Regions from separate parts of the Cellulomonas sp. P4_A2 genome, predicted to be linked through region 1. Evidence: predicted binding sites of a transcription regulator. Region 1 holds the regulator's gene; the other holds the start of a gene.
The links. Region 1 encodes LexA, which represses DNA repair genes until DNA is damaged. Its sites were predicted from a motif close to TCGAACANNTGTTCGA; they were not measured.
Positions count from the first base shown of each region.

Region 2: the regulator LexA is predicted to act here: its motif matches at 5,846-5,861, upstream of uvrA (excinuclease ABC subunit UvrA).

Region 1 covers NZ_JBFUHG010000022.1:60,983-75,217, reverse strand. Annotated here, with positions in the region: gene AC1DUE_RS17910 (S9 family peptidase) at 1-1,765, opposite strand, end outside; gene nrdR (transcriptional regulator NrdR) at 1,813-2,319, opposite strand; gene AC1DUE_RS17900 (LysM peptidoglycan-binding domain-containing protein) at 2,822-3,214, opposite strand; gene lexA (transcriptional repressor LexA) at 3,575-4,336, shown strand; gene AC1DUE_RS17890 (Rho termination factor N-terminal domain-containing protein) at 4,438-4,623, shown strand; gene AC1DUE_RS17885 (L-lactate dehydrogenase) at 4,631-5,629, opposite strand; gene AC1DUE_RS17880 (ATP-dependent DNA helicase) at 5,689-7,746, opposite strand; gene hflX (GTPase HflX) at 7,756-9,273, opposite strand; gene AC1DUE_RS17870 (class I SAM-dependent methyltransferase) at 9,380-9,985, shown strand; gene AC1DUE_RS17865 (MFS transporter) at 10,030-11,373, shown strand; gene AC1DUE_RS17860 (TlpA family protein disulfide reductase) at 11,322-11,645, opposite strand; gene dapF (diaminopimelate epimerase) at 11,642-12,589, opposite strand; gene miaA (tRNA (adenosine(37)-N6)-dimethylallyltransferase MiaA) at 12,586-13,542, opposite strand; gene AC1DUE_RS17845 (YbjN domain-containing protein) at 13,542-14,027, opposite strand; gene AC1DUE_RS17840 (hypothetical protein) at 14,106-14,235, opposite strand, start outside.
Region 2 covers NZ_JBFUHG010000007.1:45,720-62,478, forward strand. Annotated here, with positions in the region: gene rapZ (RNase adapter RapZ) at 1-334, opposite strand, end outside; gene uvrC (excinuclease ABC subunit UvrC) at 331-2,361, opposite strand; gene AC1DUE_RS08690 (OsmC family protein) at 2,435-2,947, shown strand; gene uvrA (excinuclease ABC subunit UvrA) at 2,954-5,815, opposite strand; gene AC1DUE_RS08700 (glycoside hydrolase family 15 protein) at 5,924-7,738, shown strand; gene AC1DUE_RS08705 (MBL fold metallo-hydrolase) at 7,735-8,373, shown strand; gene AC1DUE_RS08710 (AMP-binding protein) at 8,375-10,027, opposite strand; gene AC1DUE_RS08715 (GNAT family N-acetyltransferase) at 10,057-10,554, opposite strand; gene AC1DUE_RS08720 (acyl-CoA dehydrogenase family protein) at 10,556-11,719, opposite strand; partial or broken gene AC1DUE_RS08725 (YciI family protein) at 11,760-11,948, shown strand; gene AC1DUE_RS08730 (TerC family protein) at 11,871-13,019, opposite strand; gene AC1DUE_RS08735 (TerC family protein) at 13,030-14,034, opposite strand; gene AC1DUE_RS08740 (VOC family protein) at 14,222-14,650, opposite strand; gene uvrB (excinuclease ABC subunit UvrB) at 14,663-16,759, opposite strand, start outside.

The DNA of each region.
Region 1 (14,235 bases):
GCGTGGGCGTCGTGACCTCCCCGACGTGGGCCATCGGCGACTGCGCCGCCACCGCCGCCGCACCGGCCTCGTCCGCGGCGTCGCCGACGTAGTCCAGACCGAAGAACCAGCCGATGTCGCTCGATCCGACGAAGCTCACCGGGTCGAGGAACCCGCGCTCCACGATCGCCGCCCGGAAACGGTCCGTGCGCGTGGTCAGCCACGCCGTCAGGTACCCGCCGTACGAGCCGCCCATCACGCCGACCCGCTCACCGTCGAGCTCCGGGTCGTCGAGCGCCGCCCCGAGGAGCGCGAGCACGTCCTCGGTGTCCACCGCCCCGAACGCACCCCGCAGCTCGCGACCGTGGGTCGCGCCATACCCCGACGACCCCCGCGGGTTGCCGTACACGACCGCGTAGCCCGCCTGGGCGAGCACCTGGACCTCGTCGAACAGGCCGTGCGTGTACTGCGAGAACGGGCCGCCGTGGATCATCAGGATGGTCGGGTGCGGTCCGGCACCGTCGGGTCGCACCACCCACCCGTGCACCGGGTACCCGTCGGACGACCGCTCCGTGATCTCGACAGGCATCCGCACGCGCCCCGTCTCGCGCAGCGGCGCCGACAGGTCCGTCCGGGACACCGCCTCGCCGGTGGCGGGATCGACGACGACCAGGTCGCCGGACGACGTGGGACTCGCGGCCGTCGCGACGATGCGGCCGCCCCCGACCGCAGCGCCCGAGACCACGACCGGACCGTCGAGGAGCGTGTGCAGCGAGCCGTCCGGGCCGACCTGGACCAGGTGGACCGCGCCGCGGGCCTGGTCGGCGACGACGACGCCGCCCTCGTGCTCCGCGAGGACGCCCGTCACCAGGTCCACGCTCTCCGGGTCCGTCAGCCGGACCGGCTGTCCCGATGCGCCGTCGATCGCCACCCGGAACAGCCCCACCTGCGCGGCGATGAAGTCGCGGCCCGACTCGCCCACGTCGCTCGCGAGCAGCCACACGGCCGTCCCGTCCGCCGACGGCAGGACCGCCTCCACGTCGAGGGTGCTGCCGGCGTCCGCGTCGGTGAGCGGAGCGGGCGTCTGCGGGTCGCCGTCCGGGTGCGCCTGGACCACGACGGCGTCCTGCCGCAGGTCGGACTCGTGGCCCGCGTGCCGCGCGCTGACGGCGACCAGGGCGTCACCGGACGGCAGCCAGCGGGCGCCGTCCACGCCGACGTCACCGCTGGTCAGCGTCACCGAGGGCGGCAGCTCGTCCGTCCCGTCCGACGGGACCTGCACGACGAACAGGTGCTGGGGTCGGTCGCGGACGAAGCCGACGCCGTCCGCGCGGTACTTCAGCTCGGTGATGTGCCGCGGCGGCTCCGAGCCCGGCCGACCGTCCGGCTCGTACCGGCCCGCCTCCGGGACCCGCGCCAGGTAGGCGATTCGGGTGCCGTCCGGGGAGAAGCGGGGCGCCGACGCCCCGAGCGGCGCGTCGGTCAGCCGGACCGGCTCGCCGCCCGACGACTCGACGACGTGCACCTGCGGCTTGCCCTGCGGCTCCGAGCGCAGGAAGGCCACCCAGCGGCCGTCGGCGGAGACGTCCGGGGCCGTGTCGCGATGGCCGCGGGTCAGCCGGCGCGGACCAGCATCGCCGTCCGTCAGCGGGACGGTCCACAGGCCGCCGGTGTACTCGTCGTCCGAGAGCCGTGGGTGCACCACCGAGACGACAGCACTGCTGCCGTCGGGGAGGACCGCGGGTGCGCCGGGGACGTGCAGGAGCTCGATGTCTGTAGGAAGCACCCGTAGAACCTATGCCGCGGCACCCACGGGCGTCGCGACGGACACGGTCAGTCGCGGACGGCCGGCTCGTCCTCGGCGACGACGTCCTCGGCGGAACCGGACTCCGTCTCGTGCTCCGCGCGCAGCACCGTGATCGCGGCCTCGAAGTCCTCGAGCGAGTCGAACGCCTGGTACACGGACGCGAACCGCAGGTATGCCACCTCGTCGAGCTCGCGCAGCGGACCGAGGATCGCCAGACCGATCTCGTAGGCGTCGATCTCTGCGGACCCGGCCGCGCGCAGCGTCTCCTCGACCTTCTGCGCGAGCAGCGCCAGGTCGTCCTCGCTGACCGGGCGACCCTGGCAGGCCTTGCGCACCCCGCCGGCGATCTTCTCGCGGCTGAACGGCTCGGTGGCTCCCGACCGCTTCACCACGGACAGGCTCGCGGTCTCGACCGTGGTGAACCGACGGTTGCAGCTGGGGCACTGGCGCCTGCGGCGGATGGTCGAGCCGTCGTCCGAGGTCCGCGAGTCGACGACCCGCGAGTCCGGGTTTCGGCAGAACGGACAGTGCACCGGATCCCCTTCGAGTGCGTGACGCCGCGCGGCGGCGCGGCGTCGTCAACGCCTCCGTGACGGTAGGCCAGCGGCCGCCCGGTCGCAAGGCGCCTCCCACGGCACCTCGCACGCCCGGACGGCCGGGGACGTGGCGAGGGCGGCCCCCCGTCGTGGCGACCGCCCTCGCGGGGACGCCCCCGTCCCCAGATCACGGGCCGACTCGCCTCGGCGCCGCGCGTACCGCGGTCGGTGCCCACGGCTCGCGCCGCACGCACCCCGCACCTCCAGGCGAGCCCCCCAGCCCACCGTGTGAGGTAAGGCTAACCTAGCCGACCCGCGGGCCTCTGACAAACCTCTCCAGGATCCCGGCTCCCCGACCCCCGCCGCTCAGACGAGCAAGTCGGTGGAGCAGGTCGGTGGAGCAGGTCGGCGGAGCAGGTCAGTGGGGCGCGTCAATCGAGCAGCAGGTCGGCGAAGCGGGTCGGCGAGCAGGGACGGCCGAGCAGGCCGGTCCGACGGCTCAGTCGAGCGGGACGACGATCACCTGGCCGGCCATCAGACCGGCGTCCGGAAGCTCGTTCATGCGGACCAGCTCGAAGACGACGTCGCGCACGTCCTGGCCGGGATCGGCGATCTGGCTGGCGATCTGCCACATCGTCTCGCCCGGCTGCACCACGTGGCTCTCGACCTGCTGCGCGCTCTGCGGGCCGTCTGCGACGGCGCGGCCGGCCACCAGGACCGCCATGACGACCATCACCAGCGCGAGGAGCCAGAGCACGACACGGCCCCGCCCCGTGAGGGACAGGTGCGACAGCCCACGGTCGTCGACCGCGCGGACCGGGCGGACAGCGCGGGCAGAGCTGGTGCGTCCCGAGACCTTCGGCAGCGCCGGTGCCATCGCCATCGTGCTCATGATGTCCCTCGTCCTCGTTCGGCCGGGTGGATCCCGGCGGTCCTTCGTCGGTGGCGATCCACCGGAAATCCGGGGAACTCCTCCGCCGACCTTGTCGAACAGGTGTTCGTCGTACGTCTGTACGATGTCTACCAGCATCAGCCGACACTTGTCGAGACACGATCGAACAGATGTTTGATCTTCGTGCTCGAGTTCCCTAGGCTGGCGATGCAGGACAAGCGGACCACGAGCCACTGACACGACCGCCGGACGGCCTCACTCATCACCAGAGAACCGAGCATCGTCGCAGGTCAGAGGCTCGAGAGCACGGCAGCGGCAGAACAGGCGGAGCTCACGACCGCCCGACACAGGAGGAGCGCAGTGACGGACTCACGGGACACGTCCCAGCCCGACCAGGTCGACACGGACCTGGCGACGATCCACGCCCTCCCGGACGGCGCACCCGGCCCGGACGGCCTGACGGCCCGGCAGCGCCTGGTGCTCGACACCATCCGTTCGTCGGTCGAGTCCCGCGGCTACCCCCCGAGCATGCGCGAGATCGGCGAGGCCGTCGGGCTGACCAGCCCGTCGAGCGTCAAGCACCAGCTGACCGCCCTCGAGCGAAAGGGCTACCTGCGCCGCGACCCCAACCGGCCCCGCGCCATCGAGGTCGTGCACGCGGACGACTCGCGCGGCGTCGGCACGTGGACCGCGCCGGACGGCACCCGCGAGGCGTTCCCCGACCAGGCCGAGGGCGAGCGGATGCCCGCGCCGTCCTACGTCCCGGTCGTCGGCCGCATCGCCGCCGGTGGTCCGATCCTGGCCGACCAGGTCGTGGAGGACGTCTTCCCGCTCCCCCGCCAGCTCGTCGGAGACGGCGACCTCTTCCTGCTGAAGGTCGTCGGCGACTCGATGATCGACGCGGCGATCTGCGACGGCGACTGGGTCGTCGTGCGGCGCCAGCCCGTCGCGGAGCAGGGCGAGATCGTCGCGGCCATGATCGACGGCGAGGCCACGGTCAAGACGCTCAAGCGGATCGACGGCCACGTCTGGCTCATGCCGCACAACCCGGCGTACCAGCCGATCCCTGGCGACGAGTCGACGATCCTCGGGCGCGTCGTCAGCGTCCTGCGCAGCCTCTGATCCGTCCGCGGGTGCGCACGTGAGCGCAGCCGCGGCCCGGCAGGATCCGGCGCACCGGGCCATCCTGGAGCCGGCGCGACGTCGGACGAGAGGAACAGCTGATGCCCGGAAGGATCCCCGACCCCCGGATCAAGGACCTGTCCGCCCTCGACTCCCTGCGGGACGGCGGCGCGAGCTACGAGGACTGGTCCGTCGACCGGCTCCGGCACCGCGCGGCGGAACTCGACATCCCGGGGCGCTCCCGGATGCGCAAGGACGAGCTGATCGCCGCGCTGCGACGCCGCTGACGCGCGGTCAGAAGCCGAACTGCCGGGCGACCTCCCGGACGGCGTCCGCCGACCGCCGCAGGCCCCACAACTCGTCGTCCGTCAACGGGATCGGGAGCCGTTCTCCCACGCCGTCGTGCCCGACGATCGCCGGCACCGACAGGCAGACGTCGTCGATGCCGTAGTAGTCGGTGAGCAGCGACGACACGGGCAGCACCCGGCCCTCGTCCTTGAGGATCGCCTCGATGATCCGCGAGCCCGCCAGCGCGATCGCGTAGTTCGTCGCGCCCTTGCCCTCGATGATCCGGTAGGCGGACTCGACGACCTCGCGCGTGATGTCCTCCCGGTCCTGCCGGGTCAACGGGCCCCGGCCGCCCTGTCCCGGCCACTCCAGCAGCGGCACCGAGCCGATGCTCGCCGAGCCCCACAGCGGGAGCTCGCTGTCGCCGTGCTCACCGGCGATGTACGCGTGCACGTTCTGCACGGCGACGCCGGTGTACTGCGAGATGAGGTAGCGCAGGCGCGAGGAGTCCAGGACGGTTCCGGAGCCGAACAGCTGGGTCGACGAGAGCCCCGAGACCTGGAGCGCGGCATAGGTGACCACGTCGACGGGGTTGGTGACCATGACGTACACCGCGTTCGGCGCTACTTGTACAAGTTTGGGAAGGACGGCCTTCACGACCGCGATAGTCGCTCCGGCGAGCTCGATCCGGGACTGACCGGGCTTCTGCTTCGCTCCCGCGGTGAACATCACGACGTCGGCGTCGGCGCACACCGCGATGTCGTCGGAGCCGATCACCTGCGCCATGGGCATGAACTGGACGCCGTGCCCGAGGTCGAGCGCCTCCGCCTGCACCTTGGCGGCGTCGATGTCGTAGAGCGCGACCGTGCGCGCCGCCCCGCGCAGGAGGGCCGCGTACGCCATCGTCGAGCCGACCGCGCCTGCGCCCACGATCGCCAGCTTGGTGCCTCGCGCGGACCGGGAGGGTCGCAGTCCGAGGTCTTCCACGTCCAGGCTCTCGGTCACGAACGGGCCGTCCTCTCGGGGAAGTCATGGGGGCCGACGGGTGGTCGGCGAGTTCGAGGCTAACCCGTGCCCGTGAGGCGGCGCAGGGCGGCGAGGGCCGTCGAGCGGTCGGTCGTCCGCCAGAAGTCGGGCAGCGAGCGGGTCAGGAACGGTGCGTAGCGGGCGGTCGACAGGCGCGGGTCGAGCACGGCCACCACACCGCGGTCGCTGCTGGTCCGGATCAGCCGACCGGCGCCCTGGGCGAGCAGCAGGGCGGCGTGCGTCGCGGAGACGGCGAGGAACCCGTTCCCGCCGGCCTTCTCGACCGCGTCTGACCGGGCGGACTGCACGGGGTCGTCGGGCCGCGGGAAGGGGATGCGGTCGATGATCACGAGCGTGCAGGTGCTGCCGGGGACGTCGACGCCCTGCCACAGCGACAGCGTCCCGAACAGGCACGTGGCCTCGTCGGCGATGAACTGCGAGACGAGGGTGGGCAGCTGGTCGTCGCCCTGCACGAGGATCGGCACGTCGAGGCGCTCGCGCATGGCGGCCGCGGCGGCGTTCGCGGCCCGCCGCGACGAGAACAGGCCGAGCGTGCGTCCGCCGGCCGCGGTCACCAGCTCGGCGATCTCGTCGAGCTGGGCGTCGGTGGCGGGCTGGCGACCCGGCGGCGGAAGATGCCGTGCGAGGTAGAGGATGCCCTGCTTCGGATAGTCGAACGGGCTGCCCACGTCCAGGCCGTGCCACGGTACCGACGACGGGGGCGCGGGGGCGTCGTCGTCGATCGAGGAGGGCCCCACGGCCGCGGCGGCCGGCTGGACCTCGAGGCCGACGGCGCGGGCTATCGGGTCGAACGACCCCCCGAGCTCCAGCGTCGCGGACGTGAGCACGCCGGACCGGCCGGCCAGCAGGTGCGTACGGATCAGGCCGTTGACGGCCAGCGGGGCGGCGAACAGCTTGGTGGAGACGTTGCCCCGGCGGTCCTCGGAGCGCGCGCACCACAGGACGGTGTGCTTGGTCTCCTCCGGGTCGGCGGCCATCCGCTCGGCCACCTCGTACAGGGCGAGCATGGTCGCCTGGGCCATCTTGCGGCCGGCGTCCTGCTGCGGCTGCCCGGCGCCCTCGGGCTTGAGCACGCTGAGCAGCGTGCGGGTGGCGTCGCGGACCGCGGCCACCGCGTCCCGGGCCGCCGGCGGGAGCCCCTCGCGGAACCGCGCCTCGGGCAGGTTCACCAGGACCGAGGCCATCGCCTGGCTCGCGGAGTCCAGGTCGGTCGTCGGGATGCCGCCGTGCCGCCGGGCGAGCCGGGAGGCGTGCTCGATGACCGCCACCGACAGCTCGGAGGTCGCCTGCGCCGTGACCCGGTCGGTGAGCTCGTGCGCCTCGTCGACCACCAGCACCTGGTGCTCGGGCAGCACGTTGGGCGAGCCGGAGGCGGCGATCCCCAGCATCGCGTGGTTGGTCACCACGACGTCGGCCTCCCGCGATGCCGCCTTGGCCCGCTCGGGGAAGCACTCGGTGAGCATCGGGCACTTGGTGCCCAGGCACTCCAGGGACGCGACGGAGACCTGCCGCCACGCCCGGTCCGTCACACCGGGCACGAGGTCGTCCCGGTCGCCGGTCGTCGTCTCCTCGGCCCACTCGCGCAGCCGGACCACCTGGGCACCGAGGTTCTCGCCGACGCCCTCGGCCGCCGGGTGCTCGGCGGCGCCGGCGTGGTCGCCCAGGTCGAACAGCGTCGCGGCATCGTCCTCGGGGTATCCGCCGGCCACCTTGTGCACGCACACGTAGTTGTGCCAGCCCTTGAGCAGGGCGATGCTCGGCGTCCGCGGCAGGTGCGGCTCGAGGGCCTTGGCGACGAGGGGCAGGTCGCGCGTCATGATCTGGCGCTGGAGGGCGAGCGTGGCGGTGGAGACGACCACGTGCTCGTTCTCCAGCACGGCGTGCCGCACGGCGGGGACGAGGTAGCCGAGCGACTTCCCGGTGCCGGTGCCGGCCTGGACGAGCAGGTGCTCGCCCTTGTCGATGGTCTCGGCGACCGCGACCGCCATCTGGTGCTGGCCGTCGCGACGGATGCCACCGAGCGCTCCGACCGCGACGTCGAGGAGGTCCTCGACAGAGGGGTCGGTGTCCGGCACCGCGTCAGCCTAGTGGCGCGCCGCGGCCTCGAGCTCCGCGGCCAGTCCCGCGTCCACCCGCGCGCGGATGGCGGTGCCGTCCGCGGTGTGCTCCTCGGTCTGGATGTCCCCGTGCTCGTGCACACGGCTGATCAGGTCGCCCCGGTGATAGGGCACCACCAGGTCGACGCTCACGCCGGGGCGCGGCAGCTGGTCGGCCACCAGGGCCTGCAGCTCCGCGATGCCCTCGCCGCTGTGCGCCGAGACGACGATCGAGTGCACCTCGCGCGAGCGCAGCCGCGCGATGGTCTCGGGCGTCGCCAGGTCGGCCTTGTTGAGCACGATGATCTCGGGCACGTCCATGGCGCCGGGGATGTCCGCGAACACGTGCCGCACGGCCGCGATCTGGCCCTCGGGGTCGGGGTGCGACGCGTCGACGACGTGCAGGATCAGGTCGGCGTCGGCCACCTCCTCCAGGGTCGAGCGGAACGCCTCGACCAGCTGGTGCGGCAGCGACCGGACGAAGCCGACCGTGTCCGCGAGCGTGTAGATCCGACCGTCGATGGTCTCGGCGCGGCGCACGGTCGGGTCGAGGGTGGCGAACAGCGCGTTCTCGACGAGCACCCCGGCGTTGGTCAGCCGGTTGAGCAGCGACGACTTGCCCGCGTTGGTGTAGCCCGCGATCGCGACCGACGGGATCGCGTTCTTCTTGCGGGACGCCCGCTTGGTGAGCCGTGCGGGCTCCATCGCGGCGATCTCGCGGCGCAGCTTGGCCATGCGGTTGCGGATGCGCCGGCGGTCCAGCTCGATCTTCGTCTCACCGGGTCCGCGCGAGCCCATGCCCGCGGCGGCGCCGCCGACCTGGCCACCGGCCTGCCGGGACATCGAGTCGCCCCAGCCACGCAGACGCGGCAGGAGGTACTCCAGCTGCGCGAGCTCGACCTGCGCCTTGCCCTCCCGCGACTTGGCGTGCTGGGCGAAGATGTCGAGGATCAGGGCGGTCCGGTCGACCACCTTGACGCGCACGATGTCCTCGAGCGACCGGCGCTGCGACGGTGCGAGCTCCCCGTCGATCACGACGGTGTCGGCGCCGACAGCCGCGACGAGGGTCGCGAGCTCGGCCGCCTTGCCCGAGCCGAGGTAGGTGCCCGGGTCGGGCTTCATGCGCCGCTGCAGCAGGCCGTCCATGACCTGCGACCCGGCGGTCTCGGCGAGCGCCGAGAGCTCGCGCAGGGAGATCTCGGCGTCGGTGACGGTGCCGGAGCCCCAGACGCCGACGAGCACGACCTTCTCCAGCCGCAGCTGGCGGTACTCGACCTCGGTGACGTCCTCGAGCTCCGTGGACAGCCCCACGACGCGGCGCAGCGACGTGCGCTCCTCGAGCTCCAGCTGGTCCCCGTCGTAGGACGAGTGGACCGTCACGCCGGCCTGCAGCGCGGTCCCTGCCCTGGCGAGCACACGGGCCACGACGTCGTCGGCCACGTCCTGCGCGGACCGGGTCACCGGGGTGTCCTGCGTCTCGCGGGTGGTGTGCTGCGGGTCGTTCACGCGGTTCCTCTTCTCGTTGCCTGTCCCCAGGGTCCCACGCGTGCGCGCCCCAGGCCGAGGCATTTCGCTGCGGGCCGATCCGCCACCCATGGGTAGGGTCGGCGCCGTGAGCGAGCACGACCACTACTTCACCGCACAGCCCGCGTCCGCCGACGAGCGCCGCGTCCTGCGCGTGCACCTGGCCGGCCGGGACCTCGAGGTCGAGACGGCCCGCGGGATCTTCTCCCCCGACCACGTCGACCTGGGCACACGGGTGCTGCTCGACCACGCGCCCGACGCCCCACGCACCGGCGACCTGCTCGACCTGGGCTGCGGCTGGGGTCCGGTCGCGCTCACGCTGGCGCTGGAGTCCCCGGGCGCGCACGTCTGGGCGGTCGACGTCAACGAGCGGGCGCTGGACCTGGTGCGGCGCAACGCCGAGCGCGTCGGCGCCACGAACGTCACCGCGGCCCGCCCGGACGAGGTTCCCGACGACGTGGTGTTCGCCGCGATCTGGTCCAACCCGCCGATCCGCGTCGGCAAGGAGGCGCTGCACGAGCTGCTGCTGCGCTGGCTGCCTCGGCTCGCGGACGGCGGGGACGCGCAGCTCGTCGTCGGCAAGAACCTCGGGGCGGACTCGCTCCAGCGCTGGCTCGTCGACGCGCTGCCCGTCACGGTCGAGCGGACCGCGAGCGCGAAGGGGTTCCGCGTCCTGAGCGTGAGCCCGTCGTGACGCCGGACGCCGAGTGGCGTCGCCTGCGCACCACCACCTGGACCATGTGCACGCTGATCTTCCTGGTCGCGTTCGAGGCGTTCGCCGTGACGACCGTGATGCCGACCGTCTCCAGGGCGCTCGACGGCACCGCCCTGTACGCCGCCGCGTTCGCCGGTCCGCTCGCCACCGGCGTGATCGGCATGGTCGTCGCCGGCACCTGGTGCGACCGGCACGGACCGCGTGCACCCCTGACGCTCGCGGTCGCCCTGTTCGCCGCCGGGCTGCTGGTCGCCGGCCTCGCCCCGACCATGGGGGTCCTGGTGCTCGGCCGGCTCGTCCAGGGCGTCGGCGGGGGCGCGATGACCGTCGCGCTGTACGTCATCGTCGCGCGGCTCTACCCGGCCGTCCTGCACCCGCGCGTCTTCGGCGGCTTCTCCGCGGCCTGGGTGCTGCCCTCGCTGATCGGTCCCTCCGCCGCGGGGGCGGTCGCGCAGCACCTCGGCTGGCGCTGGGTGTTCCTCGGCGTCGCGGTGCTGGTGCTGCCGGTCTCGCTCGTGCTCCTGCCGACGGTCCGCCGGATCGGCGCGCCCAGCACGCCGGCGGCGCCCGCGCGACGGTCCCGGCTGGTGTGGGCGGTGCTGGCTGCGGCCGCGGTGCTCGGGCTCAACCTCGCGGTGTACGCACGCCTCCCGTGGTCGCTGGTCGTCGCGGCGCTGACCGCGGCCCTGGCCATCGTCGCGCTGCGCCCTCTGGTGCCGCGGGGCACGCTTCGGGTCGCTCGTGGTCTGCCTGCCGTGATCGCCACGCGGGCCCTCGTGGCCGGCGGATTCTCGGGCGCGGAGGTCTACCTGCCGTACCTGCTCACGGACCGGTACGGGTTCTCGCCGACGACCGCGGGGGTCGCCCTGACGTTCGCCGCGCTGGCCTGGGCGGCGACCTCGTGGCTGCAGGGCCGGCTGGGCGAGCGCCTCGCCAGCCGCGACGCGATCGTCCTCGGCGCGGCGCTGCTGGTGGTCGCCGTCGCCGGGGTCACGGTCGCAGCGGCCGCCCACCTCGCACCCGCCGTGGCGATCGGCACCTGGACGCTCGCGGGTGCCGGGATGGGTCTCATCTACTCGCGGCTCACCGTGCTCGTGCTGGCCTACTCGTCACCCGGGAGCCAGGGCACGCACAGCTCGGCGCTGTCCATCGCGGACTCGATCGGTGCGGCGCTCGCCCTGGCGCTCACGGGGCTCGCGTTCACCACGGTGCTCGCCTCCGACGCCGCCCCGGACGTGCCGTTCGTCGCCAGCCTGGCCGTCGCCCTCCTGTTCGCGTGCGGCGCGCTGCTCGCCGCGCCCCGCGTGCGGGCGCGTCAGGCGGTGGAGACCGCGGAGGCTGCCTCGGCGAGCGCGCTGCGCACCTGAGCCAGGGTCGGGACGCCCGTCGCACGGCGGACGACCGAGCCGGTCGCGTCCAGGACCAGCACCGTCGGCGTCACGTCGATGCCGAGCCGCTCCCCCAGGTCCGTGTGGTCGGCGACGTCGAGGTCGACGTGCGCCACCCCGTCGGTCGTCGCGACGGCGCGGCCGACCACGTGCCGGGTCGCGCGGCACGGCGCGCAGAAGGTGCTCGAGAACTGCACGACCGTCGCGCGCTCCCCGAGCGCGATCCCGAGGTCGTCGGCGCCGAGCCTCATCGCAGCGCCGACAGGTCCACGTCGGCGGTCGCGACGAGCAGCGCGGGGCCGGCCAGCTCGACGTTGCCGCTCGGCAGGACGGTGACCCGGACGGTCCCACCCGGCACGTCGACCAGCCAGACGTCCGGCGCTCCCGCGCCGGCCCACGTGCGGACAGCGAGCGCGGCGGCGCACGCACCCGTCCCGCAGGACCGCGTCTCGCCCACGCCGCGCTCGTGCACCCGCATGCGCACCCGGCCGACGAGCGTGCCGTCGACGGCCCGATCCTCGCCCAGCGGCACGACGAGCTCCACGTTGATGCCGTTCACCGGCACGGGGCTCACGGACGGCGCGCGGGTCAGGTCGGCCGCGGTCAGCTCGTCCTCGTCCTGGAGCGCGAGCACGACGTGCGGGTTGCCGACGTCCACGCTGAGCCCCGGACGCGTGTCGTCCACGCCCGCCACGGTCACCTCGGCGTCGACACCGGCCGCAGCCGCCTCGTCGCCACCCGGCAGGAACCAGCGGCCCATGTCCACGGCGTACCAGACGTCGTCGCCGATGCCCGCGGGCACCGGGACGCGGCGGACGCGCTTGACGCCCGCGCGGGTGCCGAGCGCCAGCTCGCCGTCGGCGGCGTCCCAGAGGCCGAGCCGCTCGAGGAAGGCCGCGAACACGCGGACGCCGTTGCCGCACATCTCGGCGACCGAGCCGTCGCTGTTGCGGTAGTCCATGAACCAGCGCGCACGCGGCTCCTCGGCCAGGACCGCCGCGCCCTCGGGCAGGTGCTCCGTGCCGATCACCCGGATGACCCCGTCGCCGCCCAGGCCACCGCGACGATCGGCCAGCTCGCGGACCAGGTCGGCGGAGAGGTCCACGGTGCCCTGGCGGTCGTCGAGCAGCACGAAGTCGTTCTGCGTCCCGTGGCCCTTGGTCACGTGCAGCGTCGAGGTCGCGACGGCGGTCATGAACCCAGGCTACGTCGTGGCGACGGGTCCTCGGTGGCCAGGCCGAGCGACCCGTCGTCGGCCGCGGCGACCAGGGCGAACGCACGGTCGACGAGCGCGGGGTCCTGCGCGTCCAGCCAGTGCACGCGGGGGTCGCGGCCGAACCAGCCCATCTGCTTGCGGGCCAGCCGTCTCGTGCCGGCGGCGATCGCCTCGAACGCCTCGTCCTCGTCGATCTCGCCGCGCAGCATCGCGAGGATCTCGGCGTACCCGACGGCGCGCGACGCGGTCCGGCCGAGACCGCTCGCCACGAGCGCCTCGACCTCGTCGACGAGGCCCTGCGCCCGCATCCGACCGACGCGCACACCGATGCGCTCGTCGAGAGCGGCCCGGTCGCAGTCGAGCCCGATCTGGACCGCCGGCACCTCATAGACGTGCTGAGGCAGCGAGGCCGAGTACTTCCGGCCCGTCAACGCGATGACCTCGAGCGCGCGCACCGTCCGGCGCGCGTTCCGCGGCCCGATGCCCTCGGCGGCCTCCGGGTCCACCGCGGCCAGCTCGGCGTGCAGCGCCCGCGCCCCCTCGGCCTCGACGCGAGCCTCCAGCGCCGCGCGCACGTCGGGGTCGGTGCCCGGGAACTCCATGTGGTCCAGGAGGGCCCGCACGTACAGGCCCGAACCACCGACCGCGACGGCACGGTGGCCGCGGGCCGCGATCTGGTCGAACGCCGTCCGTGCCCGGGCCTGGTAGTCCGCGACGGACGCGTCCTCGTGCGGGTCGAGCACGTCCAGGAGGTGGTGCGGGATGCCGCGCCGCTCGTCGACGGGCAGCTTCGCGGTCCCGATGTCCATGCCGCGGTACAGCTGCATGGCGTCGGCGTTGACCACCTCGCCGGCGAGCGCCTCGCAGAGGGCGAGCCCGAGGTCCGACTTTCCGGTCGCGGTGGGTCCGACGACCGCGACGACGAGCGCCACTAGATGCTGGGCCGCGCGGGGTCGCTCATGTCGACGGGCGCGCTCGGCGTCTCGGGGACGAACCGCTTGGTCATCTCGCGGAAGAACCCGAGCGACGAGCCGATGCTCGTCGAGAGCTGCAGGTCCAGCTGCGCGTCGGTCAGGCCACGGTCCCAGGCGATCGTGTGCTCGGTGTAGACCGCGACCTCGTCCTCGTCGGCCTTCACGTAGACCTTGGGCCAGAGCATCTGCTGCGACCACTCGTTGCACGCGATGAGCATGGTGCCCAGCTGGGAGCGCGGGACCGTGTGACCCCAGCGGCCCCGGACCTGAAAGTACGCCTTCTCGGGGCCGATGGTCATGAACCAGAACGGGTTCCCGTCCCAGGCGGCGAACAGGTCGCCGTCGTCGTCCGTGCCGTACTTCGCACCCTGCGCGTCCAGCAGGCGCGCGGCCCGCTCGATCGACAGCGGCGGCAGGGTGGGCTCGGTGCTCTCGGCAGACATCGGTACCTCGTCGGATCGGTCCGTGGCGGCGCGCCGCGGGCGTGTGGTGGTCACGCAGACCTTACCGGCGCGACGGGATCACGCCGTGACCGTCCAGACCAGGACGGCGTGCTGCGCGCCCTGCACGACCTCGTCCGCGAGGAGGTGCGCGTCGACCGGCAGCGCCCCCACGGCGCCGAGCAGCACCTGCCACGGCGCCCAGCCGCGC
Region 2 (16,759 bases), on a different contig from region 1:
CGACACCCGACTCGCGCAGGCCCTCGAGCACCGGGGCGAGGTCGCGGAAGAACTCGCGGCCGCGGACGTCGATCACCGCGGCGAGCCGCTGCGCACGGCCGGCCGCGGCCCCGCTGGTGAGCATGCCGACGAGGTGCGTGAGCATCTGCGCCGGCAGGTTGTCGATCACGTACCAGTCGAGGTCCTCCAGCACCGCGGCCGCGCGCGAACGTCCCGCGCCGGACATGCCGGTGATGATCAGGACCTGCGGCTGGACCAGGTGCGGTGCCTCGGTCGCCGCCTCGAGCGCGGGTATCCCTGCAGGCACCGTGATCGGCGAAGGCTCGTCGCTCATGCGTCCAGCATGCCAGCCGGCGCGCTCACCTGGTCCGACGCGCCCGGCTGGGGCGCGCCCTGTGTCGGGTTGAGGGCCGCGACGACGGCGGCGGCCGTCCGCTCCCCCATCCCCTGCACCGAGGCGATCTCCTCGACCGACGCCGCCCGCAGCCGCTTGACCGAGCCGAACTGCCGAAGCAGCGCGGCCTGCCGGGCGGGACCCAGACCGGGCACGTCGTCGAGCACCGACGTCGTCATGCCCTTGCTCCGCCGCTTGCGGTGCGCGGTGATCGCGAACCGGTGAGCCTCGTCGCGCAGCCGCTGGAGCAGGTACAGGCCCTCCGAGGAGCGCTGCAGGATCACCGGGTACTCCTCGCCCGGCAGCCAGACCTCCTCGAGCCGCTTGGCCAGCCCGCAGAGGGCCACGTCGTCGATCCCGAGCTCCGCCATCGCCGCCGCGGCAGCCGCCACCTGCGGCGGACCGCCGTCGACCACGACGAGGTTGGGCGGGTAGGCGAACCGGACCGGCCTGCCCGTGACCTCGTCGATCGGGCCCGAGCGCACCAGGTGGTCGTCGTCCTCGTCGCCCGTGTCGAGCTCGACGTCGCGGGAGTCCGCGCGGTCGGCGAGGTAGCGCTTGAACCGGCGGGTGATCACCTCGTGCATCGCCGCGGTGTCGTCGCGGGCACCCTGACCCTCGGGGCCACGGATGTTGAACATCCGGTACTCGCTCTTGCGCGCCAAGCCGTCCTCGAACACCACCATCGACGCCGACTGGAACGTCCCCTGGTTGTGCGAGACGTCGTAGCACTCGATGCGCAGCGGTGCCGACGAGAGGTCCAGCGCCTCCTGGATCTCCTGCAGCGCCTGGCTCCGCGTGGTCAGGTCCCCAGCCCGACGGGTGCGGTGCAGCACGAGGGAGTGCTCCGCGTTGCGCAGGACCGTCGCAGCGAGCTCGCGCTTGTCTCCCCGCTGGGGCACGCGGACCGAGACCCTGCTGCCGCGCAGCCCCGCGAGCCACGCCTGCACCTGCTCGACGTCCGGTGGCAGCACGGGCACGAGCACCTCGCGCGGGACCGCCGACGAGCCGGCCCCACCGTCGCCAGACGCCTCGTTGCCGTAGATCTGCTGCAGCAGGTGCTCCACCAGCTCGGCGTCCGTGACGTCCTCGACCTTCTCGACCACCCAACCCCGCTGACCGCGGATGCGGCCGTCGCGGACGTGGAACACCTGCACCGCGGCCTCGAGCTCGTCGCCGGAGAGGGCGAAGATGTCCGCGTCGGTGCCGTCGGCGAGGACGACCGCGTTCTTCTCGGTCGCCTTCTCGAGCGTCTGGATGTCGTCCCGCAGCCGCGCGGCCTGCTCGTAGTCGAGCTCGTTGGCCGCCTCCTTCATTCGCGTGGTCAGGCGACGCGTGAACTTGGCCGTGTCCCCCGCCATGAAGTCGCAGAAGTCCTGCGCCAGAGCATGGTGGTCGTCCGGCGAGATCCGCCCGACGCACGGCGCCGAGCACTTGTCGATGTACCCGAGCAGGCACGGCCGCCCCTGCTGCTTGGCGCGCCGGAACACGCCCGCCGAGCACGTGCGTACCGGGAAGACACGCAGCAGCAGGTCGACCGTCTCGCGGATCGCCCACGCGTGCGCGTACGGCCCGAAGTAGCGGGTCCCCTTGCGCTTGGCGCCGCGCATGACCTGCACCCGCGGGAACTCGTCGGCCATCGTCACGGCGAGGTACGGGTACGACTTGTCGTCGCGGTACTTGACGTTGAACCGCGGGTCGAACTCCTTGATCCACGAGTACTCGAGGGCCAGCGCCTCGACCTCGGTGCCGACGACCGTCCACTGCACCGACGCCGCCGTCGTCACCATCTGCTGGGTGCGCGAGTGCAGGCCGGACAGGTCCTGGAAGTAGCTGGACAGGCGCTGCCGCAGGCTCTTGGCCTTGCCGACGTAGATGACGCGGCCGTGCTCGTCGCGGAAGCGGTAGACCCCGGGCTCGTCGGGGATCTCCCCCGGCGCGGGACGGTAGGTGGCGGGATCAGCCATGCGTTCGAGCCTAGTTCGCACTACTGACGTCGGTGACCGGACGGGACACCCCGGGCGCGGCTACCGTGGGGCGATGGGCCCCCTGCACACGTACTCGGTCGACGTCACCTGGACCGGCGCCGGCGCCACCGGGACGTCGAGCTACACCGCCTACAGCCGCGACCACGAGGTGCGGATCGGCTCCAAGCCGCCGCTGCTGGGCTCGTCGGACCCCGCGTTCCGAGGCGACCCGTCTCGGTTCAACCCCGAGGAGCTGCTCGTCAGCGCGCTCGCGCAGTGCCACATGCTCTGGTTCCTGCACCTCGCGTCGGCCGCCGGCGTCGTGGTCGTGGGGTACGAGGACAGCGCCGTCGGCACCATGCGCATCGAGGCCGCCGGGCAGGGCCAGTTCCGCGAGGTCGTGCTCCGACCGCGCGTCACCGTGGCGCCCGGCGCGCACCTTCCCGAGGGCGGCGCGGTGACCGACGCCGTCCTCGGCGGGATCCACCACAAGGCGCACGAGCACTGCTTCATCTCGCGTTCCGTGAACTTCCCCGTCCGGCACGAGCCCGTACCCGTGCGGATGGCGCAGGCCGTCCCGCGCTGACGCCGGTCACGCCGAGACGCGCTCCGCGACCGGCTCCAGCACCTCGGCGAGGAAGCGGCCGGTGTGCGAGTCCGGCGACATCGCGATCTGCTCCGGCGTCCCCTCGGCGATCACCAGGCCGCCGCCGCTGCCGCCTTCGGGCCCCATGTCGATGACCCAGTCGGCGTTCTTGATCACGTCGAGGTTGTGCTCGATCACGATGACCGAGTTCCCCTTGTCGACCAGCGACTGGAGCACGCCGAGCAGCTTGCGGATGTCCTCGAAGTGCAGACCGGTCGTCGGCTCGTCGAGCACGTAGATCGTGCGACCGGTCGAGCGTCGCTGCAGCTCCGCGGCGAGCTTGACGCGCTGCGCCTCGCCGCCCGAGAGCGTCGGCGCCGGCTGACCGAGCCGCACGTACCCGAGCCCGACGTCGACCAGCGTCCGCAGGTGTCGCGAGATCGCCGGGACCGCGGCGAAGAAGTCGGCGGCCTCCTCGATAGGCATCGACAGCACGTCGGCCACCGTCTTGCCCTTGAAGTGCACCTCGAGCGTCTCGCGGTTGTAACGGTCGCCGTGGCAGACCTCGCACGGCACGTAGACGTCGGGCAGGAAGTTCATCTCGATCTTGAGCGTGCCGTCGCCCGAGCACGCCTCGCAGCGGCCGCCCTTGACGTTGAACGAGAACCGGCCGGGCGTGTAGCCGCGGACCTTCGCCTCGGTCGTCTCGGCGAAGAGCCGGCGCACGTGGTCCCACACGCCCGTGTAGGTGGCCGGGTTGGACCGCGGCGTGCGCCCGATCGGTCCCTGGTCCACGTGCACGACCTTGTCGAGGTGCTCCAGTCCGGTGACGCGCTTGTGCCGTCCGGCCACCTGGCGCGCACCGTTGAGCTCGTTCGCCATCACCGTGTAGAGGATGTGGTTCACGAGCGTGGACTTGCCCGAGCCGGACACCCCCGTCACCGCAGTGAGGGTGCCGAGCGGGAACGACACGTCGATGCCCTGCAGGTTGTGCTCGCGCGCGCCGACGACGGTGACCTGGCGCTTCTTGTCGATCGGGCGCCTGACCTGCGGCATCGGGATGGTCCGACGGCCCGAGAGGTACGCCCCCGTCACCGACTCGGCCGACGCGAGGAGCCCGTCCAGGTCGCCGGAGTGCACGACGCGACCGCCGTGTTCCCCCGCACCGGGGCCGATGTCGACGATCCAGTCGGCGGTGCGGATGGTGTCCTCGTCGTGCTCGACGACGATCAGGGTGTTGCCCAGGTCGCGCAGGCGCGTGAGGGTCTCGATGAGGCGCCGGTTGTCGCGCTGGTGCAGGCCGATCGACGGCTCGTCCAGGACGTAGAGCACGCCGACGAGGCCGGAGCCGATCTGCGTCGCGAGCCGGATCCGCTGCGCCTCGCCGCCGGAGAGCGTGCCGGCCGGACGCATGAGCGAGAGGTAGTCGAGGCCGACGTCCAGCAGGAACCCGAGCCGTGCCTGGATCTCCTTGAGCACCTGCGTCGCGATCGCGCGCTCGCGCTCGCCGAGCTCGAGGGTGTCGAGGAACTCGCGCGCCTCACGGATGGGCAGGGCGCAGACCTCGGCGATCGACCGACCGCCCACCCGCACCGCGAGCACCTCGGGCTTGAGCCGGGCGCCGCCACACACGGGGCACGGGACCTCCCGCATGTACGCCTCGTACTTCTCCTTGCTCCAGTCCGAGTCGGTCTCGTTGTGCCGGCGCTCGAGGAACGTGATGACACCCTCGAAGCCCGTCGAGTACTGCCGCTCACGGCCCCAGCGGTTCTTGTAGCGGACCTTCACCTCGTGGTTCTGGCCGTGCAGGACCGCATCCCGGGCACGCTGCGGCAGCGCGCGCCACGGCACGCTCGTCGAGAAGCCCATGTCCGCCGCCAGCGCCGTCAGCACCCGGCCGAAGTACTCGCTGGAGATCTGTGCCCACGGCGCGACCGCGCCCTCGTCGAGCGACAGGTCCTCGTCGGGGACGACCAGGTCCGGGTCCACCTCGAGCTTCGAGCCGAGGCCCGTGCACTCGGGGCAGGCGCCGTAGGGCGCGTTGAACGAGAACGTGCGCGGTTCGATCTCGTCGAGCGCCAGCACGTGGTCGTTCGGGCAGGCGCGGTGCTCAGAGAATCGCCGCTCGCGGTTCAGGTCGTCGATGTCGGCGTCCACCAGCTCGACGACGAGCAGGCCGCCGGCCAGGCCGAGCGCGGTCTCGACCGAGTCGGTGAGCCGCCGCTGGACGCCCTCGCGAGCCACGAGACGGTCGATGACCACCTCGATGTCGTGCTTGAGCTTCTTCTCGAGCGTCGGCGGCTCGGTGAGCTGGACGACCTCGCCGTCGACGCGCGCGCGGGCGAAGCCCTTGCTCTGCAGCTCCTTGAAGAGGTCGGCATACTCGCCCTTGCGGCCACGGACGACCGGCGCGAGCACCTGGTAGCGCGTGCCCTCGGGCAGCTCGAGCAGCCGGTCCACGATCTGCTGCGGCGTCTGAGCGGTGACGCGCTCGCCGCAGATCGGGCAGAACTGCGTGCCGGCGCGGGCGAACAGGAGGCGCAGGTAGTCGTACACCTCGGTGATCGTGCCGACCGTCGACCGCGGGTTCCGGTTGGTCGACTTCTGGTCGATCGACACCGCGGGCGACAGGCCCTCGATGAAGTCGACGTCGGGCTTGTCCATCTGCCCGAGGAACTGGCGCGCGTATGCCGACAGCGACTCGACGTAGCGCCGCTGCCCCTCCGCGAAGATGGTGTCGAACGCCAACGACGACTTGCCCGACCCCGACAGCCCCGTGAACACGATGAGCTTGTCGCGCGGGAGATCGAGGTCGACGTTGCGGAGGTTGTGCTCGCGGGCGCCCTGCACCACCAGACGTTCGTTCACGCCCGGGAGTCTACGTCGCGCCACCGACAATCGCACATCTGTTCGACGTGAGCGAACGCACATCGCGCTCGACGTGCTGGCCGACAACCTCCGGGCCATGCTCACGCCATGGACCGTGACGACGACCCGGCACCGGTGCCGATCGAGGAGTACGCCGTGCTCGGCGACGGCGCGACGGCGGCCCTCGTGAGCCGACGCGGGTCGATCGACTGGATGTGCCTGCCGGCCTTCGACTCGGCCGCGTGCTTCGCGCGGCTGCTGGGCACGCCGGACAACGGGCGCTGGCTGCTGACGGTCCGCGGAGCGACGTCCGTGACGCGCCGCTACCTCGACGACTCGTTCGTCCTGGAGACGACGTACGAGACACCGACCGGGTCGGCGGTCGCGCTGGAGGCGATGCCGCTCAACGACGGCCGGTCGGACATCGTGCGCCGTCTGGAGTGCACGCGCGGGCAGGTCGAGGTCGAGCACGAGTGGATCGTCAGGTTCGGCTACGGCGCGATCGAGCCCTGGGTGCACCACGTCACGGACCCCGACGGTGCCGACACGATCCGGGCCATCGCCGGTCCGGACTCGCTGCTGCTGCGGGGCGACCGGCTCCCCAAGGCCCACGACCACCGCCACTCCGACCGGTTCACGCTGCGGGAGGGTGAGGCCGTCGAGCTGGCGCTGACGTGGACGCGCTCGTGGGACTCCGTCCCGCCGCGGCTCACCATCCCGGACCGGCTCGACGAGACCCGGATCGACTGGGGGCTCTGGGCGCGCAGCTGCGCCTATCAGGGCTCGTACCGCGAGGTCGTCGTCCGCTCGCTCCTCGTCCTTCGCATGCTGACCGACCAGGAGACCGGGGGCATCGTCGCCGCCGCGACGACGTCCCTGCCCGAGGACTTCGGCGGCAGCCGCAACTGGGACTACCGGTACTGCTGGCTGCGCGACGCGGCCATGACGCTCGAGGCGCTCCTCGAGCACGGGTACGAGGACGAGGCCTCGGACTGGCGCGGCTGGCTGCTGCGGGCGGTGGCAGGCAGCTCGGCGGACCTGCAGATCATGTACCGGGTCGACGGGGGCCGGGAGCTGCCCGAGCGCGAGCTCGACCACCTCGCGGGCTATGCGGGGAGCCGACCCGTCCGGGTAGGGAACGCGGCCGTCGGGCAGATGCAGAACGACGTGCTCGGCGAGGTCATGTGCGCCCTCGAGCAGGCTCGGGAGGCCGGGGTCGCGGAGACCGACGACTCCTGGGCCCTGCAGCGGCACCTCGTCGACCATCTGCTGGGGCACTGGCGTGAGCCGGACCGCGGGATCTGGGAGGTCCGCGGCGACCCGCAGCACTTCACGCACTCGAAGGTCATGGCGTGGGCGGCCGTCGACCGGGCCGTGAGGGCCGCCGAGCGCTACGGGCTCGACGCTCCGACGGACCGGTGGCGCACGGAGCGCGACGCGATCCACGCGGACGTGCTCGAGAACGGGTGGGACGCGGAGCGGGAGACCTTCGTTCAGTCGTACGGCTCGTCGCACACCGACGCCGCACTGCTGCAGCTCGCCCAGGTCGGGTTCTTGCCGCCGGATGACCCGCGCATCCGGAGCACCGTCCGCGCCATCCGCGCCGAGCTCGAGATGGCGCCGGGGCTGCTGCGCCGCTACCGCACCGAGCACACCGACGACGGCGTCCCCGGGGACGAGCACGCGTTCCTGGCCTGCTCGTTCTGGCTTGCGGACGCTCTCGCGCGGGTGGACGACGTGGACGCCTCGACCGAGGTGCTCGACATCCTCACCGGCCTCGCGAACGACGTCGGCCTGCTCGCCGAGCAGTACGACCCCGTCGGTCGCAGGATGGCCGGGAACATGCCGCAGGCCCTGTCCCACCTGGCCCTCGTACGCGCGGTGCACAGCCACGACCTGGCGGTCGAACGGAGGGGTTCATGACGTCCGACGACGAGGTCCTCGAGATCCGGTCCGTGTCCGTCGGCCCGATGGACAACAACGCCTACCTCCTGACCGAGCGCAAGGACGGCGCGCAGCTGCTCGTCGACGCCGCCGACGAGCCCGAGCGACTGCTGGAACTGCTGCGCGAGGGCTCGTCGTCGGCCCGGCTGGATGCGGTCGTCACCACCCACCGCCACCCCGACCACCACCGCGCGCTGGCCTCGGTCGTCGCGCTCACCGGCGCACCGTCCTTCACGGGGGCCGACGACGCCGACGCGATCCACGAGGCCACCGACGTCCCGGTGACCCGCCGCCTGCACCACGGCGACGTCGTCACGGTCGGTCACGTGACCCTCGAGGTCATTGCGCTGCGCGGCCACACCCCCGGCTCCGTCGCGCTCGCCTACCGCGAGCCTGTCGGACGGGTCCACCTGTTCACGGGCGACTCGCTGTTCCCGGGCGGTCCCGGCGCGACGAGGTCCCCGGAGGCGTTCGCGTCGCTGATGGCGGACCTCACGGAACGGGTCTTCGACCGGTTCGACGACGACACCGTCGTCCACCCGGGCCACGGCCGCGGCACCACGCTCGGCGACGAGCGCCCTCACCTCGACGAGTGGCGCGCCCGCGGCTGGTGACCTACTGCGCGAGCACCTGCTCGCGCACCTGCCGGCGCAGAACCTTGCCGACCTGCGAGCGGGGCAGCTCGTCGAGGACCTCGAGCCGGCGCGGCAGCGCGTACCGAGCGACACGCTGCTCGCACCATGCGCGGACCGACTCGAGGTCGACGCCCGTCGCACCGGGCTCGAGCACGACGGCGGCCACGACGGTCTCGCCGAGGTCGCCACCCGGGATGCCCACGACGGCGACGTCCGAGACGCCCGGCATCTGTCGCAGGGCGTCCTCGACCTGCGACGGGTAGACCTTGAACCCGCCGCTGACGATGAGCTCCTTGAGGCGGTCGACCAGGACGACCCACCCGGTCTCGTCGATGGTCACCATGTCCCCGGTCCGCAGCCACCCGTCGTCGAGCAGCTGCTCGGCGGTCTCGTCGGGCCGCTGCCAGTAGCCGGCGAAGACCTGAGGCCCGCGGATCAGCAGCTCGCCGCGCTCCCCCGGCGGGACGTCGCGCGAGGCGTCGGTCGGGTCGACGACCCGGATCTGCGTGCTCGGGAACGGGAGTCCGAGGGTTCCGGGCCGACGACCGTCGGTCAGCGGGTTGCCGAGGGCCACGGGCGAGGTCTCGGTCATCCCGTACCCCTCGATCACGAGCCCGCCGGTGGCACGCTCCCACCGCTCGGCCGTCTCGGCGGGGAGGGCCATGGCGCCGGAGATCGCGTACCGGAAGGACCCGAGGTCGCCGGGCTTCGCGGCACCCGCCAGGCGGTCGAGCATCGGCGGGACGGCCGGCAGGAAGGTGCCGGGCAGTCGCTGCTGGGCCTCCAGGACCATCGCCGGGTCGAAGTTCGGGAACACGACGAGCGTGGCCCCGACGCGGATCGCGTAGCTGAGGCAGAGCGTCAGCCCGAACGCGTGGAAGAACGGGAGGCAGCCGTAGACGACCTCCGTGTCCGGCTCGGCAGCCGTCCACGCCTGGCCCTGGACGGCGTTGGCGACGAGGTTGCGGTGCGTGAGCATCGCGCCCTTCGGCGTCCCCGTCGTCCCCCCGGTGTACTGCAGGAGCGCGAGGTCGGTCGACTCCGGACCGGGATGCGCAGGGTCGATCGGCTCGGTCTTCGCGACGAGCCGGTGCCACATCGGGAACGCGGGCGGGACGGGACCGCGCATCGCCGCTCGGACCTTGCGCGCCCGGGGCACGGGCAGCCGCAGCTTCCACCGGCTGGCCAGCGGCAGGTCGGCGGTCAGGTCGACCGCGACGACGGCGCGCAACCGCGTCGTCGTGAGCGAGGAGAGCACGGCCGGGACCGCCTTCTCCCAGACGAGGGCGACGACCGCGCCGGAGTCGGCGAGCTGGTGGGCGAGCTCCCCGGGCGTGTAGGTCGGGTTGTGCTCCACGACGACGGCACCGATGCGCAGCACCGCGTAGAACGCGACGACGTGCGCGGTGCAGTTCGGGATCACCAGCGCGACGCGGTCCCCGGGCTGGACGCCGAGATCGAGGAGCGCCTGAGCACCGCGGGCTACCCGGTCCGACAGCTCGCGGTAGGACGTCTGGCCGGCGAGGAAGTCGACCGCGACGCGTTCGGGGCACCGCTGCGCCGCGCGGTCCAGCGCTGCACCCAGGGGCTCGTCGGGGATGGTGACCTCGTCCGGAGGATGCGCCGTCGTCATAAGCCCACCCTAACCTACGGTTGCGTAAGTTACGCGCCAGTAACCCAGCGGGTGACGGTCACCCCGTCCGGCTCCACCTCGAGCCCGACGCGGGCGAACGAGGCGCGCTGAAGCACCCGCTCGCTGGCCGTGTTGTCCCGCATCGTCAGGGCGTGCACCTGTGGCGCGCCCGCGGCGAAGGCCCAGGCCGACAGGGCCAGGACGGCCGAGGTGGCCAGCCCTCGTCCGCGCCCCTCGGGAAGCAGCGCGTAGTACAGGTACGGGCCGTCGACTCGTACGGAGAGCCCGATCGTCCCGACGGGCACCCCCGCGGTCTCGACGACGAACCGGCCGCCGCGGCCGTCCCGCCGCAGGTCCACGTTCCGGATGATCCGAGCACGCGCCTCCTGCTCGCTCACGTCCGCGGGGTAGTACGTCCACCGCGTCACGTCGGGCACCCGCGAGAGCGCGTGGTCGAGCGGCCAGTCCGCTTCGGCCACCGGGCGCAGCCGGCCGCCGTCGAGGTCGAGGACGTCGGGCATCTCCATGTCAGGCCTCCGGCGGCCCGAGCACGGAGTTGGCCACGGTCGAGTGGGCGGACTCGTCGTCCGACGGGTGGAAGAGCCCCGCGAGCACGTCGCGGTACAGCCGGCCGAGCTCGTTTCCGCTGAAGTACGAGCCGCCCCCGGAGACGCGGATGGCATCGTCGACGACCACCCGGGCCGACTCGGTCGCGCGGACCTTGAGCCCGACGAGCTGGGCGAACCAGCGCGCGCCGTGGTCGGCCTGCTCGTCGACGTCCCGCGCCAGCGCGAAGACCTGCAGCTCGGCTCCGTCCTGCGCCAGCACCGCGTCGGCGATCCGCCAGCGGATGTCGGGGTCCTGCGCGTAGGCACGCCCGTCGTACTTGAGCGACGTCCGGCGCTGCGCCGCCGCCACCCCGAGCTCGATCGCACGGCGGCCGATCCCCGTGTAGACGGCGGCCAGGAGCACCTCGAACACGGCGAAGAGCGCGAAGATGAACGGGTCGGCGCTCGGGCCGGGCGGCAGCGAGCGGTAGACGCGGTCGGCGGGTGCGAAGGCACCGTCGAGCACGGTGGTGGCGGACTGGGTGGCCCGCATGCCCAGGGTGTCCCAGTCGTCGCGGGTCTGCACCTCGCCGTCGGCGCGCGAGACCACCCCGTGCACCAACAGCGGGTTCTGCAGGTCCGACTCGTCCAGGCCGAAGGTCGCCAGGCGAGTCCACACCGGGGAGAGCGACGTGAAGATCTTCGTGCCGAAGTACCGGTACCCGCCGTCGTCCTGCCGCTCCGCACGCGTCCGGGAGCCGAACATCACCAGGTCGTTGCCCGCCTCCGAGTTGCCGAACGCGAAGACCTCCCCCGCCGCGGCGTCCCGCAGGATGAACTCGACCGAGTCGTCGCCGCGGCCGGCGAGGAGTGCAGCCAGCCCGGTCACCACCAGGTGCATGTTGACGGCCAGTGCGGTCGCCGGCGCCGCCGCCGCGAGGCGCACCTGCTCGCGCGCGACCTCCTCGAGGGTCAGGCCCGCGCCGCCCAGCGCTTCGGGGACGAACGCTCTCAGGTAGCCGGCCGCGACCAGGTCGGCCAGATCGTCGTGCGGGAACGTGTTGTCGCGGTCGTGCCCGGGCGCGCGCTCGTGGACGCGGGCCAGGAGGTCGTCGGTGAGCAGGGTGCGCAGCGTGCGTGGCATGCGAAACACTCTGCCACCACGGTCAGGCAGGATGTGCTCCATGCCTACCTACGCCGTCCGCTACACCTACGACCGGACCAAGGACGACACGCGCGACGCGGTCCGCCCGGTGCACCGGGCGTACCTGAGCAGCCTCGGTGAGCTCCTCGGCTCAGGACCGCTCGTCGACGGGGCTCCCGGAGCGCTCCTCGTCCTCCGGACCGCCGACCGGGCGTCGCTGGACAGGATCCTCGCGGCCGACCCGTTCGCCCTCGACGACGTCATCAGCGAGACCGACGTCCGCGAGTGGGACCTCGTCCTCGGCCCGTGGAGCGCCTGACGCCTCGGCGCGAGCGTCCCGCCGGGCCTTCCAGAGGCTCGCGATCGTCGTCACCCCGAGGATGAGGACGATCGAGACCAGCGACGCCCAGGTGGGAATCTCGGGAGCCCACGGCACCGGCTCCCCGCCGTTGATGAAGGGCACCTCGTTCTCGGCCAGCGCGTGGAAGATCAGCTTGAGCCCGATGAAGCCGAGCAGCACCGCGAGGCCGATGTTCAGGTAGACGAGCTTCTTCAGCAGGTCGCCCAGCAGGAAGTACAGCTGCCGCAGGCCCATGAGCGCGAACAGGTTCGCCATCAGCACGAGGTACGGCTCGCTCGTCAGCCCGAAGATCGCCGGGATCGAGTCGAACGCGAAGAGCAGGTCCGTGGCACCGAGGGCGACGAGCACGATGAGCATCGGCGTGATCAGCCGGCGCCCGTTCTCCACGATCGTCAGTTTCACGCCGTGGTACTCGTCCGTCGCCGGGAACCAGCGCTGGACCAGCCGCAGGATCAGCGGTGGCTTGAACTCGTCGTCGTCGGACTCCCCCTCGCGCCCCACCCGGAACGCGGTCCAGACGAGGAACGCGCCGAAGAGGTAGAACACCCAGCTGAACGCGTCGATGACGGCTGCGCCGGCCCAGATGAAGATGCCGCGGAAGATCAGCGCCAGGATGATGCCGACCAGGAGCGCGGTCTGCTGGTACTGCCGGGGAACCGCGAACTTGCCCATGATCAGCAGGAACACGAAGAGGTTGTCCACCGAGAGCGAGTACTCGGTGAGCCAGCCGGCGTAGAACTGCCCCGCGTAGTCGGCGCCGGCGGTGAGCCACACGCCGATGCCGAAGAGCACCGCGAGCCCGATGTAGAACGCCAGGTAGCGCACGCACTCGGCGGTCGTCGGGATGTGGGGCCGACGGGCGACCACCGCGACGTCGACGACGAGCAGAGCGCCGACGAGGCCGAGCGAGACCGCCCAGATCAGGGGTGTGACATCCACGTGCTAGCCGTCAGCTCTCGTTCGCGGGAACGACGCGCACGTCGTTCCGGGTCTTGATCAGGCTCGCGACCGTCGCCACGGCGAGCGTGCCGAGGATGAAGGTCAGCGACACCCAGATGGGGATCTCGGGGGCCCAGTCCACGGGTTCGCCGCCGTTGATGAAGGGCAGCTCGTTCACGTGCAGCGCGTGCAGGACGAGCTTGACGCCGATGAAGCCGAGGATCACGGCGAGCCCCTGCGACAGGTACACCAGGCGATCCAGCAGCCCGCCGATCAGGAAGTACAGCTGGCGCAGGCCGAGCAGGGCGAACGCGTTCGCGGTGAAGACGATGAACGCCTCGTTGGTCAGGCCGTAGATCGCCGGGATCGAGTCGAGCGCGAAGAGCACGTCGGTCGAGCCGATCGCGACCATGACGACGAGCATCGGCGTGAAGAGCCGCTTGCCGTCGATCCGGACGCTCAGCCTGTCGCCGTGGTACTCCTCCGTGGTCGGCAGGACCTTCTTGAGCATCCGCACGGCCATGCCGTCGGGCTGGTCCTTCGGCGCGTGCTCCTTGTCGTGGTGCTCGCGGGCCAGCTTGACGGCCGTGTACACGAGGAACGCGCCGAAGATGTAGAACACCCAGGAGAACTGCTCGATCGCCGCGGCGCCGGCCAGGATGAAGATCGTGCGGAGCACCAGCGCGATGACCACGCCGACGAGCAGCACCTTCTGCTGGTAGATCCGGGGCACCGCGAACTTCGTCATGATGATGAGGAAGACGAAGAGGTTGTCGACCGACAGGCTCTTCTCGGTGATGTACCCGGCGAAGTACTGGGTGCCGAAGTCCCAGCCCCAGACCATGCCGAGCGCGACCCCGAAGACCAGGGCGATGGCGATGTAGAAGATCGACCACTTCACCGACTCGGAGAACGTCGGCTCGTGCGGTGTGCGCACGTGGGCGTAGAAGTCGAAGATGATCAGCCCGACGACGAAAACCGCCGTCCCTGCCCAGACCCAGCCGGACACATCCATGGATACACCTCCGGTACGAGAACATCGTGACCGAAGGTCTCCCCCGCCCGCGCGTGCTGCGTGTCGCGGACCGATCGCGCCGGGCCCCGTGCGGACAGGTCCGTGATGACGACGTGATCGTGACTGGGGTACTCCCCTTCAACGTCGGCAAGCATAGGCCACGCCGCCCGTGCGTCCCATGTGACGCTCACTGCAGGCAGAACTCGTTGCCCTCCGGGTCCGCCATGACGATCCAGAAGCTGTCCGGTCCCTCCTGGCCGTCGAACACCTGGAGCTGGATCGCTCCGAGCGCCTCGAGCTCCGCCGCCCGCGCACGGACGAAGGCCGCCCGCTCCGGCGGGGCGATCTTCGCGGCGACGTTCACGTCGAGGTGCACGCGGTTCTTGGCGGTCTTGCCCTCGGGCACCCCCTGGAACAGCAGACGCGGTCCGACGCCCTCGGGGTCGACCGCCGCGAAGATGTTCTCCTCGGGCGCCCCGACGGACTCCAGGAAGTCGCTCCACGTCGCGTGCCCGTCCGGTGGCGGCTGCTGGACGTAGCCCAGCACCTCGATCCAGAACCGGCCGAGCGCCTCCGCGTCGCCGGCGTCGAACGTCACCTGCACCTCGACAGCCATCGCGTCCTCCTCCTAGGCCGTGGCGGCCTGCATCTGGCGCAGCTCCTTCTTCATGCCCGAGATCTCGTCGCGCAGCCGCGCCGCGAGCTCGAACTGCAGCTCCGCGGCCGCCGCGTGCATCTGGTCGGACAGCTGCTGGATCAGGTCCGCGAGCTCGCCGGCCGCCGCACCGGTCAGGCGCGTGCGCTCGTCGCGCGGAGCGCCCCTCGAACCGAACCCCGGCACGGGCGCCTTGCCGCGGCTGGTCTGCCGCCCACCGCCGCCCAGCAGCTCGGCCGTGTCGGCGTCCTCACGGGCCAGCAGGTCCGTGATGTCGCCGATCTTCTTGCGCAGGGGCGTCGGGTCGATGCCGTTCTCGAGGTTGTAGGCGATCTGCCGGTCGCGGCGTCGGGTGGTCTCGTCGAGGGCTTGCGCCATGCCGTCCGTGATCCGGTCGGCGTACATGTGCACCTCGCCCGACACGTTGCGGGCCGCGCGGCCGATCGTCTGGATGAGCGAGCGCCCCGAGCGCAGGAAGCCCTCCTTGTCGGCGTCGAGGATGGCCACGAGCGACACCTCGGGCAGGTCGAGACCCTCGCGCAGGAGGTTGATCCCGACCAGCACGTCGTACTCGCCGAGCCGCAGCTCGCGCAGCAGCTCGACGCGCCGCAGCGTGTCCACCTCGGAGTGCAGGTACCGGACGCGGACGCCCTTCTCCAGGAAGTAGTCCGTGAGGTCCTCGGCCATCTTCTTGGTGAGCGTGGTGACGAGCACGCGCTCGTCCTTCTCGACGCGGTCGTGGATCTCGCCGAGCAGGTCGTCGATCTGACCGGTGGTCGGCTTGACGATCACCTGCGGGTCGACCAGTCCGGTGGGCCGGATGATCTGCTCGACGAAGCCGTCGGAGATGGACAGCTCGTAGTTGCCCGGCGTGGCCGAGAGGTAGACCGTCTGCCCGATCCGCTCGACGAACTCCTCCCAGCGCAGCGGACGGTTGTCGGTGGCGCTGGGCAGCCGGAAGCCGTGGTCCACCAGCGCGCGCTTGCGCGACATGTCGCCCTCGAACATCGCGCCGATCTGGGGCACCGTCACGTGCGACTCGTCGATGACCAGCAGGAAGTCCTCGGGGAAGTAGTCGAGCAGCGTGTTGGGCGCCGTCCCCGCGGACCGGCCGTCGATGTGCCGCGAGTAGTTCTCGATGCCGGAGCACGAGCCGATCTGGCGCATCATCTCGATGTCGTACGTGGTGCGCATGCGCAGCCGCTGGGCCTCGAGCAGCTTGTTCTGCCGCTCCAGCTCGCTCAGCCGGTCCTCCAGCTCCACCTCGATGCCCGCGATCGCGCGCTCCATGCGCTCGGGGCCGGCCACGTAGTGCGTGGCCGGGAAGATGTGGATCTGCTGCTCCGCGCGCACCACGTCGCCGGTCAGCGGGTGCAGCGTGGCGATCGCCTCGATCTCGTCGCCGAAGAACTCGATCCGGATGGCGAGCTCCTCGTACACCGGGATGATCTCGACGGTGTCGCCGCGGACGCGGAAGGTGCCGCGCGTGAACGCCATGTCGTTGCGGGTGTACTGCATGGTCACGAACTTGCGCAGCAGCTGGTCGCGGTCCACCCGGTCGCCCACGGACAGGGCGACCATGCGGTCCACGTACTCCTGCGGCGTACCGAGACCGTAGATGCAGCTCACGGACGCGACCACGATCACGTCCCGGCGGGTCAGGAGCGAGCTCGTCGCCGAGTGCCGCAGGCGCTCCACCTCGTCGTTGATCGACGAGTCCTTCTCGATGTAGGTGTCCGTCTGCGCGATGTACGCCTCGGGCTGGTAGTAGTCGTAGTACGAGACGAAGTACTCGACCGCGTTGTTGGGCAGCAGCTCCCGGAACTCCGTGGCCAGCTGGGCGGCGAGCGTCTTGTTGGGCGCCATGACCAGCGTGGGCCGTTGCAGCTTCTCGATCAGCCAGGCCGTCGTCGCCGACTTGCCGGTGCCGGTGGCGCCCAGCAGCACGACGTCCTTCTCGCCCGCGGTGATGCGCGCCGCGAGCTCCTTGATCGCCTTGGGCTGGTCGCCGGACGGCGTGTACTCGGAGATGACCTCGAACGGGGCGACGGTCCGCTGCAGATCGGTGAC